2 regions of the Amycolatopsis minnesotensis genome follow, and region 2 is predicted to be linked to the other one. Evidence: riboswitches for the same ligand, from Rfam matches in the RefSeq annotation. Region 2 holds a riboswitch; the other holds the start of a gene.
The links. Region 2 has a riboswitch for thiamine pyrophosphate ahead of ABD256_RS19485 (thiamine ABC transporter substrate-binding protein). Riboswitches for the same ligand answer to the same signal wherever they lie in the genome.
Positions count from the first base shown of each region.

Region 1 (7,339 bases), on a different contig from region 2:
CCGGTCTTGTCGAGCACTTTGTCGATGTAGTCGCTCAGCTCCGCCGCGCTCTTCCGCATCGGCTGGAGCCCACCGGCGAGCGTGCCGAGCAGCCCGGCGCCGTAGGTCGGTGTGAAGACGCAGTAGCCCTGCCCGGCTATCGCGGGCGCCATGGTCAGCCAGTTCACGACCCCGTTCGCGCCCATGCCGTGCACCAGCACGACCGGTTCGGGATGCTCCGGTGCCGGTTCGCACGACCAGTTGTTGATCCTCTCCGGTGGCGGGAAGCCCGAAGCTTCGGCCGGGCCGTTCGCGACAGTGAGCCCGGCGAGCGTGGCGGCCGCGGTGAGTACCGCGGCCGCCAGCACGCGTACCCGCCGCCGTCCTGAGCTGTGGTCGTACATAGGGGTGCTCTCCTCCTACTCGCGGGTAATGACTGGGTCACATCATGATCGCGAGTGATCTGGATAACACCGGGTGTCGCCCAGAGTCCGGGGCCGGTTCTCGTGACCGGTCACAAGGCGAGCAGGTCGGCGAGCTGGCGCGGATCCACGTTGCCGCCGGAAAGCACCGCCACCGTCTTGCCCTGGGGTAGCTCGTCCGGGTGGAACAAGTAGGCCGCGGTCGACACGGCCCCGCTCGGCTCGGCGATCAGCCGGGACCTGTGCGCGATCGTCCGCACGGCCTCGCGGATCTCGTCCTCGCTGACCGTGACGATCCCGTCCACGTGCGCCCGGAGGTGGGCGAAGGTCAGCTCGGACGGCTGCGAGCGCAGCCCGTCGGCGATCGTGCGGGCGCGCCGGTCCGGCGCCCAGTCCGCGCGGGCGCCGGTGCGCAGGCCTTCCGCGGTGTCGGCGGCGAGCTCGGGCTCGGCGAGGAAGACCCGCACCGACGGCTTCAGCGCCTTGACCGCGGCGGAGATGCCCGACGCGAGGCCGCCGCCGCTCACCGGGATCAGCACGACCTCCACCTCGGGCAGGTCCTCGGCGATTTCCAGGCCGATCGTGCCCTGGCCCGCGATCACGTCGCGGTGGTCGAACGGCGGCACGAGGGTGAGCCCGCGCTCTCCGGCGATTTCGTACGCGCGCGATTCGCGTTCGGCCATCGGCACTTCGACGACTTCGGCGCCGTGCGCGGCGGTGGCTTCGACCTTCATGCGCGGGGTGACGTCCGGGACCACGATGACCGCGGGGATGCCGAACTGCTTCGCCGCGAAAGCCACCGCTTGCGCGTGATTGCCACTCGAATAGGCGACGACGCCTCGGGTGCGGGCGGGTTCGTCGAGCGAAGCGATCGCGTTGAACGCGCCGCGGATCTTGAACGCGCCGATTTGCTGCAGGCTTTCGGCTTTCAGCCACAGCGGGGAGCCGGTCGCCCACGGCTGCGGCAGCAGCGGCGTCCGCAGCGCGTGCGCGCCGATCCTGCCCGCCGCCGCGCGGATTTCCTCGATCGTCACCAGATTCATGTCCTGAGTATGTCAAGGAATTGTGAACGCAAGCCAGTCCATTGTGGACATTCGGAGTGGTCCTGCTCACTGCCGGGCAACGAGGGAACCTTCCCAGACGACATAACCGTTGGGTAAAGAAGACGTCCGCGGGCTACCAGATCGGAACCATGTCGAAATCAGCTGCCTCCCCCGGGGAGGGTGACAGAAAGACTGAGCAGGAAACGGCTTCATCGGAGAAGTCGGGTATCAAGATCGCACAGGTCGTGGCCGCCGCGCTGGCGGCGGTGACCGCCGCCGTGCTCGGCTCGACGATCGGCGTCGCGGGAACGGTGGTCGGCGCCGGTATCGCGAGCGTGATCACGACCGTCGGCGGCGAGCTGTACCTGCGCTCGCTGCACCGCACGAAGGAAGCCGCGCAGCGCACGAAGGACCTGGCGAAGGCGCTCGCCGTGAAGGACGCGCGCGCGACCAGGGCCATGCCGGTGCGGCAGCGGGGGACCGCGCGGCACGGCGCGCCCGGCTGGCCGACGGCGGACCAGGACGAGCAGGCGACCGTGCACCTGCCGAGGCCGGGCCTCGACGGTGACGCGACCGTGCAACTGCCGAAACCGGGCGAGACGATGCCGCCGCCGGACGAGCCGGGCAGGCTGCGCAAGCTGCGGTGGCCGCTGATCATCGGTACCAGCGCGGCCGCGTTCGTCGCGGCGATCGTGCTGATCACCGGGTTCGAGCTGACCACGGGCAACGCCATCTCCGGCGGGAACGGGACCACGGCCGGGCACCTGTTCGGCGGCGGGAAGCAGCAGGAAAAGACCCCTGAGCAGCCCGCGCCGTCGCGGGAGAACCCGGGCGAGGACAAGACCGGCTCGCCGAGCACGTCACCGAGCAGCCGGCGGCAGGCGCCGCCGACGAGCGGCCAGCAGCGGCCACCGGAGAGTTCGGCCCCGTCGACGCAGCCCAGCACGCCGAAGTCGTCGGACACCCCGACGCCGACGAAGTCCGAGGCACCGCCGACTCCGGGAAGCGGGAACAGCGGCAACGGCGGCAACGGCGGCAACACGGGCAACGGCACCGGTGACGACAACGCCAGGTGACCAGCGCGAGGACGGCCCCGGGCGTGCCATCGCCGGGGCCGTCCTTCGTGTTCGGCGGCGTGCTTACGCCAAGCGTCCGCGCAGGGCGCGCGCGGCGGCCGCCGGGTCCTCGGCGCCGGTGATGGCCCGCACGACGACGATCCTGGTCGCCCCCGCTTCGAGCACCTGCGGGAGCCGTTCGCCGTCGATGCCGCCGATCGCGAACCACGGCCGCGCCGTGCCCGCTTCGGCGACCGCGCGCACCAGGGGGAGGCCGGGCGCGTCCCGGCCCGGCTTGGTGGGCGTCGGCCAGCACGGGCCGGTGCAGAAGTAGTCGACGCCGTCCTCGCGCGAGGCCGCGCGCGCCTGCGCTTCGGAGTGGGTGGAGCGGCCGATCACCACGTCGTCGCCGAGCACGCGCCTGGCCAGCGGCACCGGGATGTCGTCCTGGCCGAGGTGCAGCACGTCCGCGTCGACGGCGAGCGCGACGTCCGCGCGGTCGTTGACCGACAGCAGCGCGCCGTGCCGCGCGCACGCCTCGGCGAGCACCTCCAGCGCGGCGATTTCGCGCTTCGCCTCCAGCGGGCCGTCGGCGCCCTTGTCACGAAGCTGGATGACGTCGACGCCGCCGGAAAGCGCCGCGTCGGCGAATCCGGCCAGGTCACCGCGGTCCTCCCGGGCGTCCGTGCACAGGTACAGGCGCGCGTCGTCGAGTCGTTTCCGGATCTGTTCACCAGTCAAGCCAGGCATGGCGCCACGGTAGCCCGCGCGCTACGGTGGGGTGGTCCGCACGGGAGCCCGAGGCACGGGCTGAGAGGGAGCCGCACCGCTCCGACCGTGGAACCTGATCCGGGTAATGCCGGCGCAGGGAGCGTGATCGGAAGTATGAGCGAAAACATCGTGATCGCCGGTGGTGGTGTCATCGGGCTGTCCGTGGCGTGGCGCGCCGCGGCGGCGGGCCACCGGGTACGCCTCGTCGATCCGGAGCCCGGCCGGGGCGCGTCGTGGGTCGCGGGCGGCATGCTCGCCCCCGTCACCGAGGCGTGGCCAGGCGAGGAAGACACCCTCGACCTCGGCCAGGAGTCGCTCCGGCGGTGGCCGGGGTTCGCCGAGGACCTCGCCGCCGACGGCGGGGACCCCGGCCTGTCACTGGCGGGAACCGTCGTCGTCGCGCACGACAGCGCCGACGCCGAGCAGCTCCGGGTGCTCGGCGAGTACCTGGTGGCGCTCGGCCGCTCGGCCGAGTCGCTGACCGGCCGCGAGCTGGGCAGGCTGGTACCCGGCTTGTCCGTCCGAAGTGGACTGTCGGTGCCCGGCGATCTCGCGGTGGACAACCGGAAACTGCTCACCGCGCTGCTGGCTGCCGCGCGGAAGCGCGGTGTCGAGTTCGTGCCGCGCGAGGTCACCGGGATCCGTCCCGGCGCGGTCGTCGCCGGTGCGGAGCTGCGGTGTGACGCGGTGGTGATCGCCGCGGGCGCCCGCAGCGGCCGCCTGCACCCCGCGCTGGCCGGGCTCGTCCGCCCGCTGAAGGGCGAGATCCTGCGGCTGAAACCGGCGAGGGGCTGCCTTCCCCCGCCGGATCGCACGGTGCGCGCCGTCGTCGAAGGCAGGCCGATCTACCTCGTGCCGCGCGCCGACGGCGAGATCGTGCTCGGCGCGACCCAGTACGAAGCCGGTTTCGACGAGGCGGTCACCGCGAAGGGCGTTCGTGAGCTGCTGGAAGGCGCCGAGCGGGTCTTCCCGGCGATCGCGGAGTACGAGCTGACCGAGATCGCCGCCGGGCTGCGCGCCGCCAGCGTCGACACGCTGCCCGTGCTCGGCGAACTGGAGCCGGGCGTGCTCGCGGCGACCGGGCACCACCGCAACGGCCTGCTGCTCGCGCCGGTCACCGCGGACGCGGTGCTCGCGATGCTCGGCGGGGCACCGCTCCCGCCGCACGTCGGGCCGACGGCACCGGCCAGGGCGCACTCGATGATCCCGGAAGGAGCGTGACCCGATGGAACTACGGGTCAACGGCGACTGGCGGCCCTTCGCCGACGGCGCCACCGTGGCCCAGGTGCTCGCCGAACTGGGCACCGAGCCGCGCGGGGTCGCGGTGGCGGTGGACGGCCAGGTGGTCCGGCGCGGCGCGTGGGCGGACACGGTACTGGCGCCGGGCGCCCAGGTCGAAGTGCTCACCGCGGTGCAAGGAGGCTGACATGACCGAACTCTTCGACGGCACCGGCGACGAACTCGTCGTCGGCGGCCACAAGCTGGCGTCCCGGCTCATCATCGGCACCGGTGGCGCGGCGAACCTGAGCGTGCTCGAACGCGCGCTCGTCGCCTCCGGTACCGAGCTGACCACCGTCGCGATGCGCCGCGCCGACGTCGAAGGCGGCTCCGGCGTGCTGGACCTGGTGCGGCGGCTGGGAATCCGCCTGCTGCCGAACACGGCGGGCTGCCGCAGCGCCGCCGAAGCCGTGCTGACCGCCCAGCTCGCGCGCGAGGCGCTGGAGACCGATCTCATCAAGCTCGAGGTGCACGCCGACGAGCGCACCCTGCTGCCGGATCCCGTCGAAACCCTCGACGCGGCCGAGCGGCTGGCCGCCGACGGGTTCACCGTGTTCGTCTACACCAACGACGACCCGGTGCTGGCACTGCGGCTCGAAGAGGCGGGCTGCGCGGCCGTGATGCCGCTCGGCGCGCCGATCGGCACCGGCCTCGGCATCCGGAACCCGCACAACATCGAGCTGATCGTGTCGAGGGCGGGGGTGCCGGTGGTGCTCGACGCCGGGATCGGCACCGCGTCCGACGCCACGCTCGCGATGGAGCTGGGTTGCGACGCGGTGCTGCTCTCGACCGCGGTCACCAGGGCGCAGGACCCGGAGCGGATGGCGTACGCGATGCGGTCCGCGGTGGTCGCGGGCAGGCTGGCGCGCGCGAGCGGCCGGGTGCCCCAGCGGTTCTGGGCGCACGCCTCCAGCCCGCCGCGCTAGCTTCGCCGTATGCCTTGAAGGGGCCCTTGGGGGAGTCTGGTGCCGCCAAGGTGTCCTTCGGGGCATCGGGGTCGCCATGCCGCGCGCCGCGAGGGTCGAGTTCGCGGCGTCAGATCTCCCGAAGGCGTCCTTCGGGGATCAGGTCCCGGGCGGCTCCGCGCTTCCGCCACCCATCGCGGCGGAATCGGCGCGCACCCGTCAGCACGGTGACCTTCGGGACGTGTGCGGGTGAGCCGCCATGCCGCGCGCCGCGAGGGTCGAGTTCGCGGCGTCAGGTTCCGTGAAGGACGCCTTCAGGGATCATCGGACGAGAGTCCTCCGGCGGGCCTGCGCGTAGGTTCCACCCGCTTCGCCGGAATCGGCGCGTCCTTGCCCTGAAGGTGATCTCGGGGGACCTGGACGCCCCGAAGATGACCTTCGGGCCATGAACACCGCACCGTCACCGCGGCTTCGGGGACGAGCGGCGAGCACGGGACGAAACCGTAATCCGCCACGCTCAGCCTTTACCTGATTCTGTCGCCCGGCCCCGTATGGTTGTCGGCGCTTTGTCCGACTCGACCATTCCAGGAGCTTCCATGACCACGTCGTCCGCGCAGGATGTCTCGGGCAGGTTGTTTCTGGTGGTGGGCAGGCTTTCCCGCTCGCTTCGGCAGGCAGGCACGCCCGGTCCAGGGCACGGCGCGATCTCCGCGCTGGCCACGCTGAGCCATTACGGGCAGCTCCGGCTCGGCGATCTCGCGGCGAAAGAAGGTGTGGCGGCGGCCACAATGTCGAGAATTGTCGCCTCGCTCGTCGAGTCCGGTCATGTGCGACGCGAGGCCGATCCGGTCGATCGCAGGGCCTGGCTCGCCACGGTCACCGACGAGGGCGTCCGGATGATCTCCGGCGTCCGCTCCACCCGGATCCACGAGCTGGACCGGCGCCTCGAACGGCTTCCCGACGACCTGAAGGCCGCGCTGACGTCGGCCCTTCCCGCGCTCGAAGCGCTCATTTCCGACGAGGAGTGAGCGCTCGTCAGCTCGCGGGCTGACGAGCCCCGGCCTTCAGCTCGGCGAGTTCGGCCCGCAGGGCGCGCAGCTCGCCGAGGATTTCGCGGTTCGCGGCTGCCTGCTCCTCGGCCTGCTTCGCCTCTTCCTCGCGGATGTCCTCGCGCAGCTCGCTCTCCATCCCGCTCACCACCACCGCGATGAACAGGTTCAGCACCGCGAAGCTCGACACCAGAATGTAGACCACGAAGAAGATCCACGCCATCGGCGCCTGCGCCATGATCTCCTTCGCGATGTCCGGCCACGCCTCACCGGTCATCACCTGGAACAGGGTGAACAGCGAGGTGCCGAGATCGCCGAAGTTGTCCGGCGAGATGCCGCCGAAGAGCTTCGTCGCCATCACCCCGGCGACGAAGATGATCAGCCCGAGCAGTGCCGCGATGGAGGCCATCCCGGGGATCGCGGTGAGCAGGCCGGACACGACCTTGCGCATCGAGGGCACCACGGAGATCAGCCGCAGCACGCGGAGCACGCGCAGGGCGCGCAGCACCGAGAACGGCCCGGTCGCCGGTATCACCGCGATCCCGATGATCACCAGGTCGAACACGTTCCAGGAATCGCGGAAGAACCGGGCGCGGTAGGCGTAGAGCTTCGCGAGCAGTTCGGCGACGAAGACGCCCAGCGCGATGTGGTCGAGCACGTGCAGAAGGCCGCCGAACTCGGCGAGCAGCTTCGTCGAGGTCTCCATGCCCAGCGTCGCCGCGTTGAACACGATCACCGCGATGATGAAGTTGCCGAACCGCCTGCTCTCCACGAGCCGCGCCACCCGGTCGCGTCCGGTCAAGACCGCCCCCTAGTCCGGTAAAGGAACCGCAATAG
Region 1 covers NZ_BAAANN010000002.1:132,212-139,550, reverse strand. Annotated here, with positions in the region: gene ABD256_RS02715 (esterase/lipase family protein) at 1-383, opposite strand, end outside; gene ABD256_RS02710 (threonine ammonia-lyase) at 494-1,444, opposite strand; gene ABD256_RS02705 (hypothetical protein) at 1,690-2,520, shown strand; gene thiE (thiamine phosphate synthase) at 2,584-3,249, opposite strand; TPP riboswitch at 3,280-3,387, shown strand; gene thiO (glycine oxidase ThiO) at 3,385-4,491, shown strand; gene thiS (sulfur carrier protein ThiS) at 4,496-4,696, shown strand; gene thiG (thiazole synthase) at 4,698-5,474, shown strand; gene ABD256_RS02680 (MarR family winged helix-turn-helix transcriptional regulator) at 6,050-6,481, shown strand; gene ABD256_RS02675 (ion transporter) at 6,489-7,304, opposite strand.
Region 1: linked by a shared signal. The riboswitch ahead of thiO (glycine oxidase ThiO) and the one ahead of ABD256_RS19485 (thiamine ABC transporter substrate-binding protein) in region 2 are both predicted to bind thiamine pyrophosphate.

Region 2 (7,339 bases):
CGATCCCGACGGCCCGAGCAGCGCGAGCACCTCGCCGTCGGCGATGTCGAGATCGACTTCGCGCACGGCCTCGAACGAGCCGTAGCGCACGCTCACGCCCTCCACCGACAACGCCATCAGAACTCCCCTACGGTGCCGGTGCCGAGCCGGTCGATCGCCGCTACCACGGCCACGGTGACGAGCATGAGCAGCGCGCACGCCGCGTAGGCCAGCTGGTTGTTCAGCTCACCAGGCCGGGAGATGAGCGACGAGATCGCGACCGGCAGCGTGGGCGAGGTCGGGCGCGCGAGGAAGCTCGTCGCGCCGAATTCGCCCAGCGCCACCACGTACCCGAACCCGGCCGCGGCCACCACCGCCCGCACCGTCAGCGGCACGTCGATCTCCCGCCACACCCGCGCCGGGCTCGCCCCGAGCGTCGAGGCCGCCTGCCGGAGCCGCTCGTCGACCGAGCGGAGCACCGGCAGCACCATCCTGATCACCAGCGGGATGATCACCAGCGCCTGCGCGAGCGGCACCAGCAGCGGCGAGGTCCGCAGATCGCCCGGCAGCGCGTCGAGCGTCACCAGGTAGCCGAAGCCGACCGTCACCGCGGACACCCCCAGCGGCAGCATCAGCGCGGCGTCCATCACCTCCCCCGCCCCGCGCGCGAGCCGGCCCGGCGAGCGGCGCAACGACACGAGCAGCACCGAGGCCAGCACCCCGATCACCATCGCGAGCAACGTGGCGTCCGTCGCGGTGCGCAGCGACCGGATCGCCGCGTCCCAGCCCGAGACCGCCAGCGTGCCGCTCGACCCGTGCCCGGACAGCGCGCGGTAGCCGTCGAGGCTCCAGCCGTCCGGAGTGGACACCGACTTCACGAGCAGCGCGACGATCGGCGTGAGCGTCAAGGCCACCACCCCGAGCCCGGCCGCGACGACCCACCACTCGCGCCCTTCCGGCCGCCGGGCGGTTTCGGCACGCGCGCGGAGGCGGAGCGCGGTCTCCCGGCGTCGCCGCGCCACCGCGCCCGCCACCAGCGCGGCAACGACGGCGGCGAGCTGCACGAGGGACAGCGCGGCCGCCCCGGACAGGTCGAGCAGGTCCACGGTCCGCAGGTAGATCTCGGTCTCCAGGGTCCGGAACCGCGCACCGCCGAGGATCAGCACGACGCCGAAACTGGTGGCGCAGAACAGGAACACCACCGCCGCGGCCGATCCGATCGCGGGTGCGAGCGCGGGCAGCGTCACCTCGCGGAACGCACGCGACCGCGACGCGCCGAGCGCGCGGGCCGCGGCCTCCGCGCGCGAGTCGAGGTGCGTCCACAGCCCCGCGACCGTGCGCGCGACGACCGCCACGTTGAAGAACGCGTTCGCCAGCACGATCGGCACCACGCCGCCGTCGGGCCACAGCGCGCGGAACGCCAGGCCCACCACCACGGTCGGCAGCACGAACGGGATCAGCACGAGCGTGCGGACGAGCGCGACCCCCGGCAGCCGCACCCGCGCCAGCAGGAACGCCACCGGCAGGCCCGCCAGGACGGCCAGCAGCGTCGACGCGGCGGCCTGCGCCACCGTGAACGCGGCAAGGCGCCAGGTTTCCCCGCCGGCCAGCGCCGTCGCGACGCCACCGCCGGAGAAGCCGCGCCCGACGATCGCGGCCACCGGCCACGCGAAGAGCACGGCGAGGAACCCGATCGGCAGCACGGCCAGCAGGGCCAGCCCGGTGCCGCGCCTGGTCAGGACTCGATGAGCGAGCGCCATTGGCCGATCCACCGTTCACGCCCCGCCTGCACCTGGTCACCGGGCAGCGACGCGGGCTTCGACGGGAGCGGCGCCGTCTCGGCCCATCCCGCGGGCAGGTCGACGCCCTGGCGCGCCGGGTAGACGTACATGTTCGCCGCGACCGTCGCCTGGAACTGCTGGGAGAGCAGGAAGTCGACGACCTTCTGCGCCTTCTCCGGCTGCTTCGCGTTCGTGAGCACCCCGGCGTACTCGACCTGGCGATAGCAGGTGTCGAGCAGCGCCTTCGTGCGCGGCTTGCCGTCGTTGCCGACCTCGGCGGCGGGCGAGGAGGCGTAGGAGACCACGATCGGGCGCGGGCCCTTGCCGGAGGAACCGGAGAAGTCCTGCGTGTAGGCCTCTTCCCAGCCGCTGACCGGCTTCATGCCGTTGGCCTTGAGCCGCTTCCAGTAGTCCTGCCAGCCCGTCTCGCCGTACTTCGACACCGTGGAGAGCAGGAACGCGAGGCCGGGCGAGGAGGTCGCGGGGTTCTCCAGCACGAGCAGGTCCCGGTACTTCGGGTCGGCGAGATCGTCCAGCGTCGAGGGGACCGGGAGGTTCTTCGACGCGAAGTAGCCCGTGTCGACGTTCACGCACACGTCGCCGACGTCGACCGCGGAGAGCCGGTGCTCGGGGTCGATGGCGTACCGCTGGGGGCCGCGGTCCGTCTCGGGGCTCGTGTACGTCGCGAACACGCCCTCGGCGAGCGCGCGCGAAGCGAACGTCGAGTCCACCCCGTACGCGGCGTCGGCGACCGGGCTGGCCTTCGTGAGGACCAGCTTGTTCGTCAGCGCGCCCGCGTCACCCTGCTTGATCGGCTGGATCCGGATACCGGACTGCCGCTCGAAGGCGTCGAGGACGTCCTGCGGCACCGCCCACGAATCGTGCGTGGCCAGTGTGACGACGGCGGGGCCCTTCGGCGCGCCCTGCTCGTCGCCGAGCGAACACCCCGCCAGCAGCACCCCGATCGCGCCCAGCGCAGTCGCCAGCCGCTTGACTCCCATGGGGGCCTCCTCGCTTCGACCGGCAGGAGGCTGGGTACGCCTCCCTCCACCGGCATGATCCGGATCAGGTGCGAACGGTCGCGGTGCGGTGCCCGCCTCTCAGTCCGGTCGTACCGGACTCCCGTGGCAACCGTGCAGCGTACTAGCCGGCGTAGCACCATGGAGTGCTATGGCCGACCTACTGAACAACACGCAGATTTCCGAAGCACTCGCCACGCTGAGTGACTGGCAGCGGGACGGCGATTCGCTCGTGCGGACGGCGGAGCTCGACGGCTTCCCGGCGGCGATCGCGGTGGTGAACCGCGTCGCCGAACTCGCCGAAAGCGTTGACCACCACCCGGATATCGACATCCGCTGGCGCACGCTGACGTTCCGGCTCAGCACCCATTCCGACGGCGGCATCACGGCCAAGGACGTCTCGCTCGCCCAGCAGATCGACGAGGCCATCGACAATCTGTGACCTTGGTCGCCCCGGGCAACATGATCGCGGGTCTCGCGCGTCCCTGCAGGAGGAAGGAGTTGCACATGATCAAGTTCTTTACCCGGGCGATCGCGGCACTGGCTGCGCTGGCAGTCACGCTCACCGTGGCGGTGCCCGCGAGCGCGGACACCGGCAAGGCCCCGGCGGCCACGCACGGACAGGAAGCAGCGGCCGCGTCGGGCGACGTCACGCAGGCGCTCGTAGTCGGCGGGTTCGCGTTCGTGCTGATGATCGCCGCGGCGGGCGCGGTGCTCTGGTTCACCGCGCGCAAGCGGCACCACGAACCGCGTTGAGCACTGCTTATCCGATCTCGGCGTGATTTAGGGCACACCTGTTAACAAAACCCGTGATCGAAGCGTTACCACACGCGGAACTACCCGTCACGCCCCTTGGGATCGCCATGAACAGCACCACTGCCCCAGCCCTGACCTCCGCCCAGCGCGCCTGGGTGACCTTCCTGGCCACCACGATCACGCTGCTCAGCGTCATCGTGCTCGGCATCGCGGGCTGACCACCCGCAGCGAAGCGGCTTCACGCCCCCGTGCGTGAGGCCGCTTTCTCTTTGCGCTCATACTCTTCGCGCGCCGCACGCAGCTCCTCGAGATGCTCGGCCGCCCACACCCGGCAAGCCGCGAGCCGCGGCAGCAATGTCCGCCCCGGCTCCGTCAGCTCGTACTCGACCCAGGGCGGCACCTCGTCGTACTCGGTCCGCGTCACCATCTCGTCCCGCTCCATGGACACTCGGGCGCGAACATATCCGGCTGAAGAGGCTCCCTCACCCGCCCCAAGCCACGCGCTCGCTGCCGCTTTGCCCTGAGCGCGCCAGACGCCGGAGCAGGGAGGCGTACCGCGCACGCCCGTGTTCGGACAATGCACGGATTCGCTCTTCACGGATCCGCTGAACCGAGGACTCGTCACATGTCGCCATGATCACCCAACTAAGACTTCTTCAGCGACATTCACCAGGTTCACACTTGCCGAGCAAGTCATTGCCGCGATGGCGATTCTGCCTCGACGACAACTTCCCGCGCAAACGGAATTCCCAGTGCCGATTCGCGGAGGCGTTGATGAAAATGCGCGTGTTCCACCCATCCTGGTGGCAGCCAGCCGCCGCCCACCAGCGGTGGATGCTCGGGATGCCTTACCCGCGCCCAAGAAACGAACAGGAGTTCCGCCCAGTCGGACTGAAGAACCCAGGTAACCGGGCCACTGGAGCTGTCTCCGGTGAACTGCACGGTCGCGGGCACGACCGTCGTCGCACTGGCTATGGCTTTCCAATGCCAGCGCAACCGAGCGGTACCAACTGGTCACCTCGCACCGGCAGGCGTTGAAGCGGAACTCGACCACATTCCGGCGGTCATAGGTCATGAGCGCTCGGGTTGCTGCCAGAAGCCCGGACGCGCATCGATGCTCACCCAGTACGGACACCGGCTGCCGTGATTCGACGAGCCCTACGCGTGCGGCCTTGGTCAGACGGAATTCTTACACATTGAACCTGAACTCGACTACGTCGCCGTCGGCCATGAGGTAGTCCTTGCCTTCCATGCGGACCTTGCCCGCCGAGCGGGCCGCCGTCATGGAGCCCGCTTCGATCAGGTCGTCGTACGAGACGACCTCCGCCTTGATGAAGCCGCGTTCGAAGTCGGTGTGGATGACGCCTGCGGCCTGCGGGGCGGTGGCGCCCTGCGGGATGGTCCAGGCGCGCGATTCCTTCGGGCCCGCGGTCAGGTAGGTCTGCAGGCCCAGCGTGTGGAAACCGGCGCGCGCGAGCGAGTAGAGGCCCGGTTCCTCCTGCCCGACCGATTCGAGCAGTTCGCGCACCGACTCCTCGTCGTCGAGTTCCAGCAGTTCGGCTTCGACCTTGGCGTCCAGGAACACGGCGTCGGCCGGCGCGACGAGCTTCGTGAGTTCGTCGCGGCGGGCGGCGTCGGTGAGCACGCCTTCGTCGGCGTTGAACACGTACAGGAACGGCTTCGTGGTGAGCAGGCTGTGCTCGCGAAGCAGTTCGACGTCGACCTCCTTCTGCGCCGAGAAGAGGGTGCGGCCGCTGTCGAGGATCGCCTTGGCCTTCTGCGCCGCGTCGAGCGCGGGCTTGGCTTCCTTCTTCGTACGCGCTTCCTTTTCGAGCCGCCAGACCGCCTTCTCCAGCGTCTGCAGGTCGGCGAGGATGAGCTCGGTGTTGATCGTCTCGATATCGCTCATCGGGTCGATGTGCCCGTCGACGTGCACCACGTCCGGGTCGTCGAACACGCGGATGACCTGGCAGATCGCGTTGGCCTCGCGGATGTTCGCGAGGAACTTGTTGCCGAGGCCCGCGCCCTCGGACGCGCCCTTCACGATGCCCGCGATGTCGACGAACGACACCACCGCCGGGACCGTCTTCGCCGAGCTGAACACCTCGGCGAGCTTGTCCAGCCGGGCGTCGGGCAGCGGCACGACGCCGACGTTGGGCTCGATCGTGGCGAACGGGTAGTTCGCGGCGAGCACGTCGTTGCGCGTCAGCGCGTTGAACAGGGTGGACTTGCCGACGTTGGGCAGACCGACGATGCCGAGGGTGAGACTCACGGCCGCGAAGTCTACGTGGCCGCCCCGGTGCCGACGGCGGGCGGGCACCGCAGCGCCATGGCGGATTCCCGCCAGTACCGGCCGGGTTCCGGTGGCAGTATCGAGCCCATGACCGAGCTGACCATCCCCCGTGACCAGGGCGTCTGGCGTGACACCGAACGGTGCTATCGCGCCGTCACGGCTCGCGACTCGCGCTTCGACGGGCAGTTCATCATGGCCGTCCGCACCACCGGCATCTACTGCCGCCCGTCGTGCCCCGCGGTCACCCCGAAGTCCGCGAACGTGACCTTCTACCCGACCTCGGCCGCCGCGCAGGCGGGCGGCTACCGCGCGTGCCGCCGCTGCCTGCCCGACGCGGTGCCCGGCTCCCCCGAGTGGAACGTCCGCGCCGATCTCGCCGCGCGCGCGATGCGGCTGATCTCCGACGGGGCGGTCGAACGCGAAGGCGTGCCAGGGCTCGCACGGCAGCTCGGCTATTCGGAACGCCAGCTCGGCCGGGTCCTGACCAGCGAACTCGGCGCCGGGCCGCTCGCGCTGGCGCGGGCGCATCGCGCGCACTCGGCGCGCCTGCTCATCGAGATGTCCGAGCTCCCGCTGACCGACGTGGCGTTCGCCGCCGGGTTCGCCAGCGTCCGCCAGTTCAACGACACGATCCGCGAGGTGTTCGCGACGACGCCGTCGCACCTCCGCGCGGCCGCCGCGAAGGCACGGCGGCGCGCGGGCTCCGCCGAGGCGGAGGCCGGGAACACCGGCGCGAGGCTGACGCTGCGGCTGCCGTACCGGCCGCCGTTCGACTCGGACGGCCTGCTCCGGTTCTTCGCGGCGCGTGCCGTGCCCGGCGTCGAGAACATCACCACCGAAAGCGGCCGGATCACCGGCTACGGCCGCACGCTCCGGCTCCCGCACGGCGCCGGGACGGCGTGGCTTTCGCCCGCGGACGGCCATTTCCGCTGTGCTCTGCGGCTGTCCGACGTCCGCGACCTCAGCAGCGCGGTCGCCAGGATCCGCCGCCTGCTCGATCTCGACGCGGACCCCGAAGGCGTCCGCCACGTGCTGTCCGCCGACCCGGCGCTCGCGCCCGTCGTCGAAGAGGTGCCGGGCATCAGGGCACCCGGTGCCGTCGACGGGGCGGAGCTGGTGACCAGGGCGATGCTCGGCCAGCAGATCTCGGTCGCCGCCGCCCGCACCGCGGCCGGGAAGCTCACCGCCGAACTCGGCGGCACGCTGCCGTGGCCGGGCGAGTGCACGCTGACCACGCTGTTCCCCACGCCCGAAGCGATCGCGGAGCGCGGCAGGGAGGTGCTGCGCGGGCCGCGGCGCCGGATCGACGCGATCATCACCGTCGCCGACGCGCTCGCCTCCGGGAAGGCCGATGTCCACATCGGACGCGACCCCGGCGACCTGCGCGCCGAACTGCTCGCCCTGCCCGGAATCGGGCCGTGGACGGCCGACTACGCGCTCATGCGGGTGCTCGGCAGCCCCGACATCCTGCTCTCCGGCGACCTCGTGCTCCGAAACGGAGCCGCCGCGCT
Region 2 covers NZ_BAAANN010000014.1:155,517-162,855, reverse strand. Annotated here, with positions in the region: gene ABD256_RS19495 (ABC transporter ATP-binding protein) at 1-117, opposite strand, end outside; gene ABD256_RS19490 (ABC transporter permease) at 117-1,739, opposite strand; gene ABD256_RS19485 (thiamine ABC transporter substrate-binding protein) at 1,715-2,761, opposite strand; TPP riboswitch at 2,786-2,896, opposite strand; gene ABD256_RS19480 (4a-hydroxytetrahydrobiopterin dehydratase) at 2,931-3,221, shown strand; gene ABD256_RS19475 (hypothetical protein) at 3,287-3,535, shown strand; gene ABD256_RS19470 (winged helix-turn-helix transcriptional regulator) at 3,774-3,977, opposite strand; gene ychF (redox-regulated ATPase YchF) at 4,725-5,807, opposite strand; gene ABD256_RS19460 (AlkA N-terminal domain-containing protein) at 5,916-7,339, shown strand, end outside.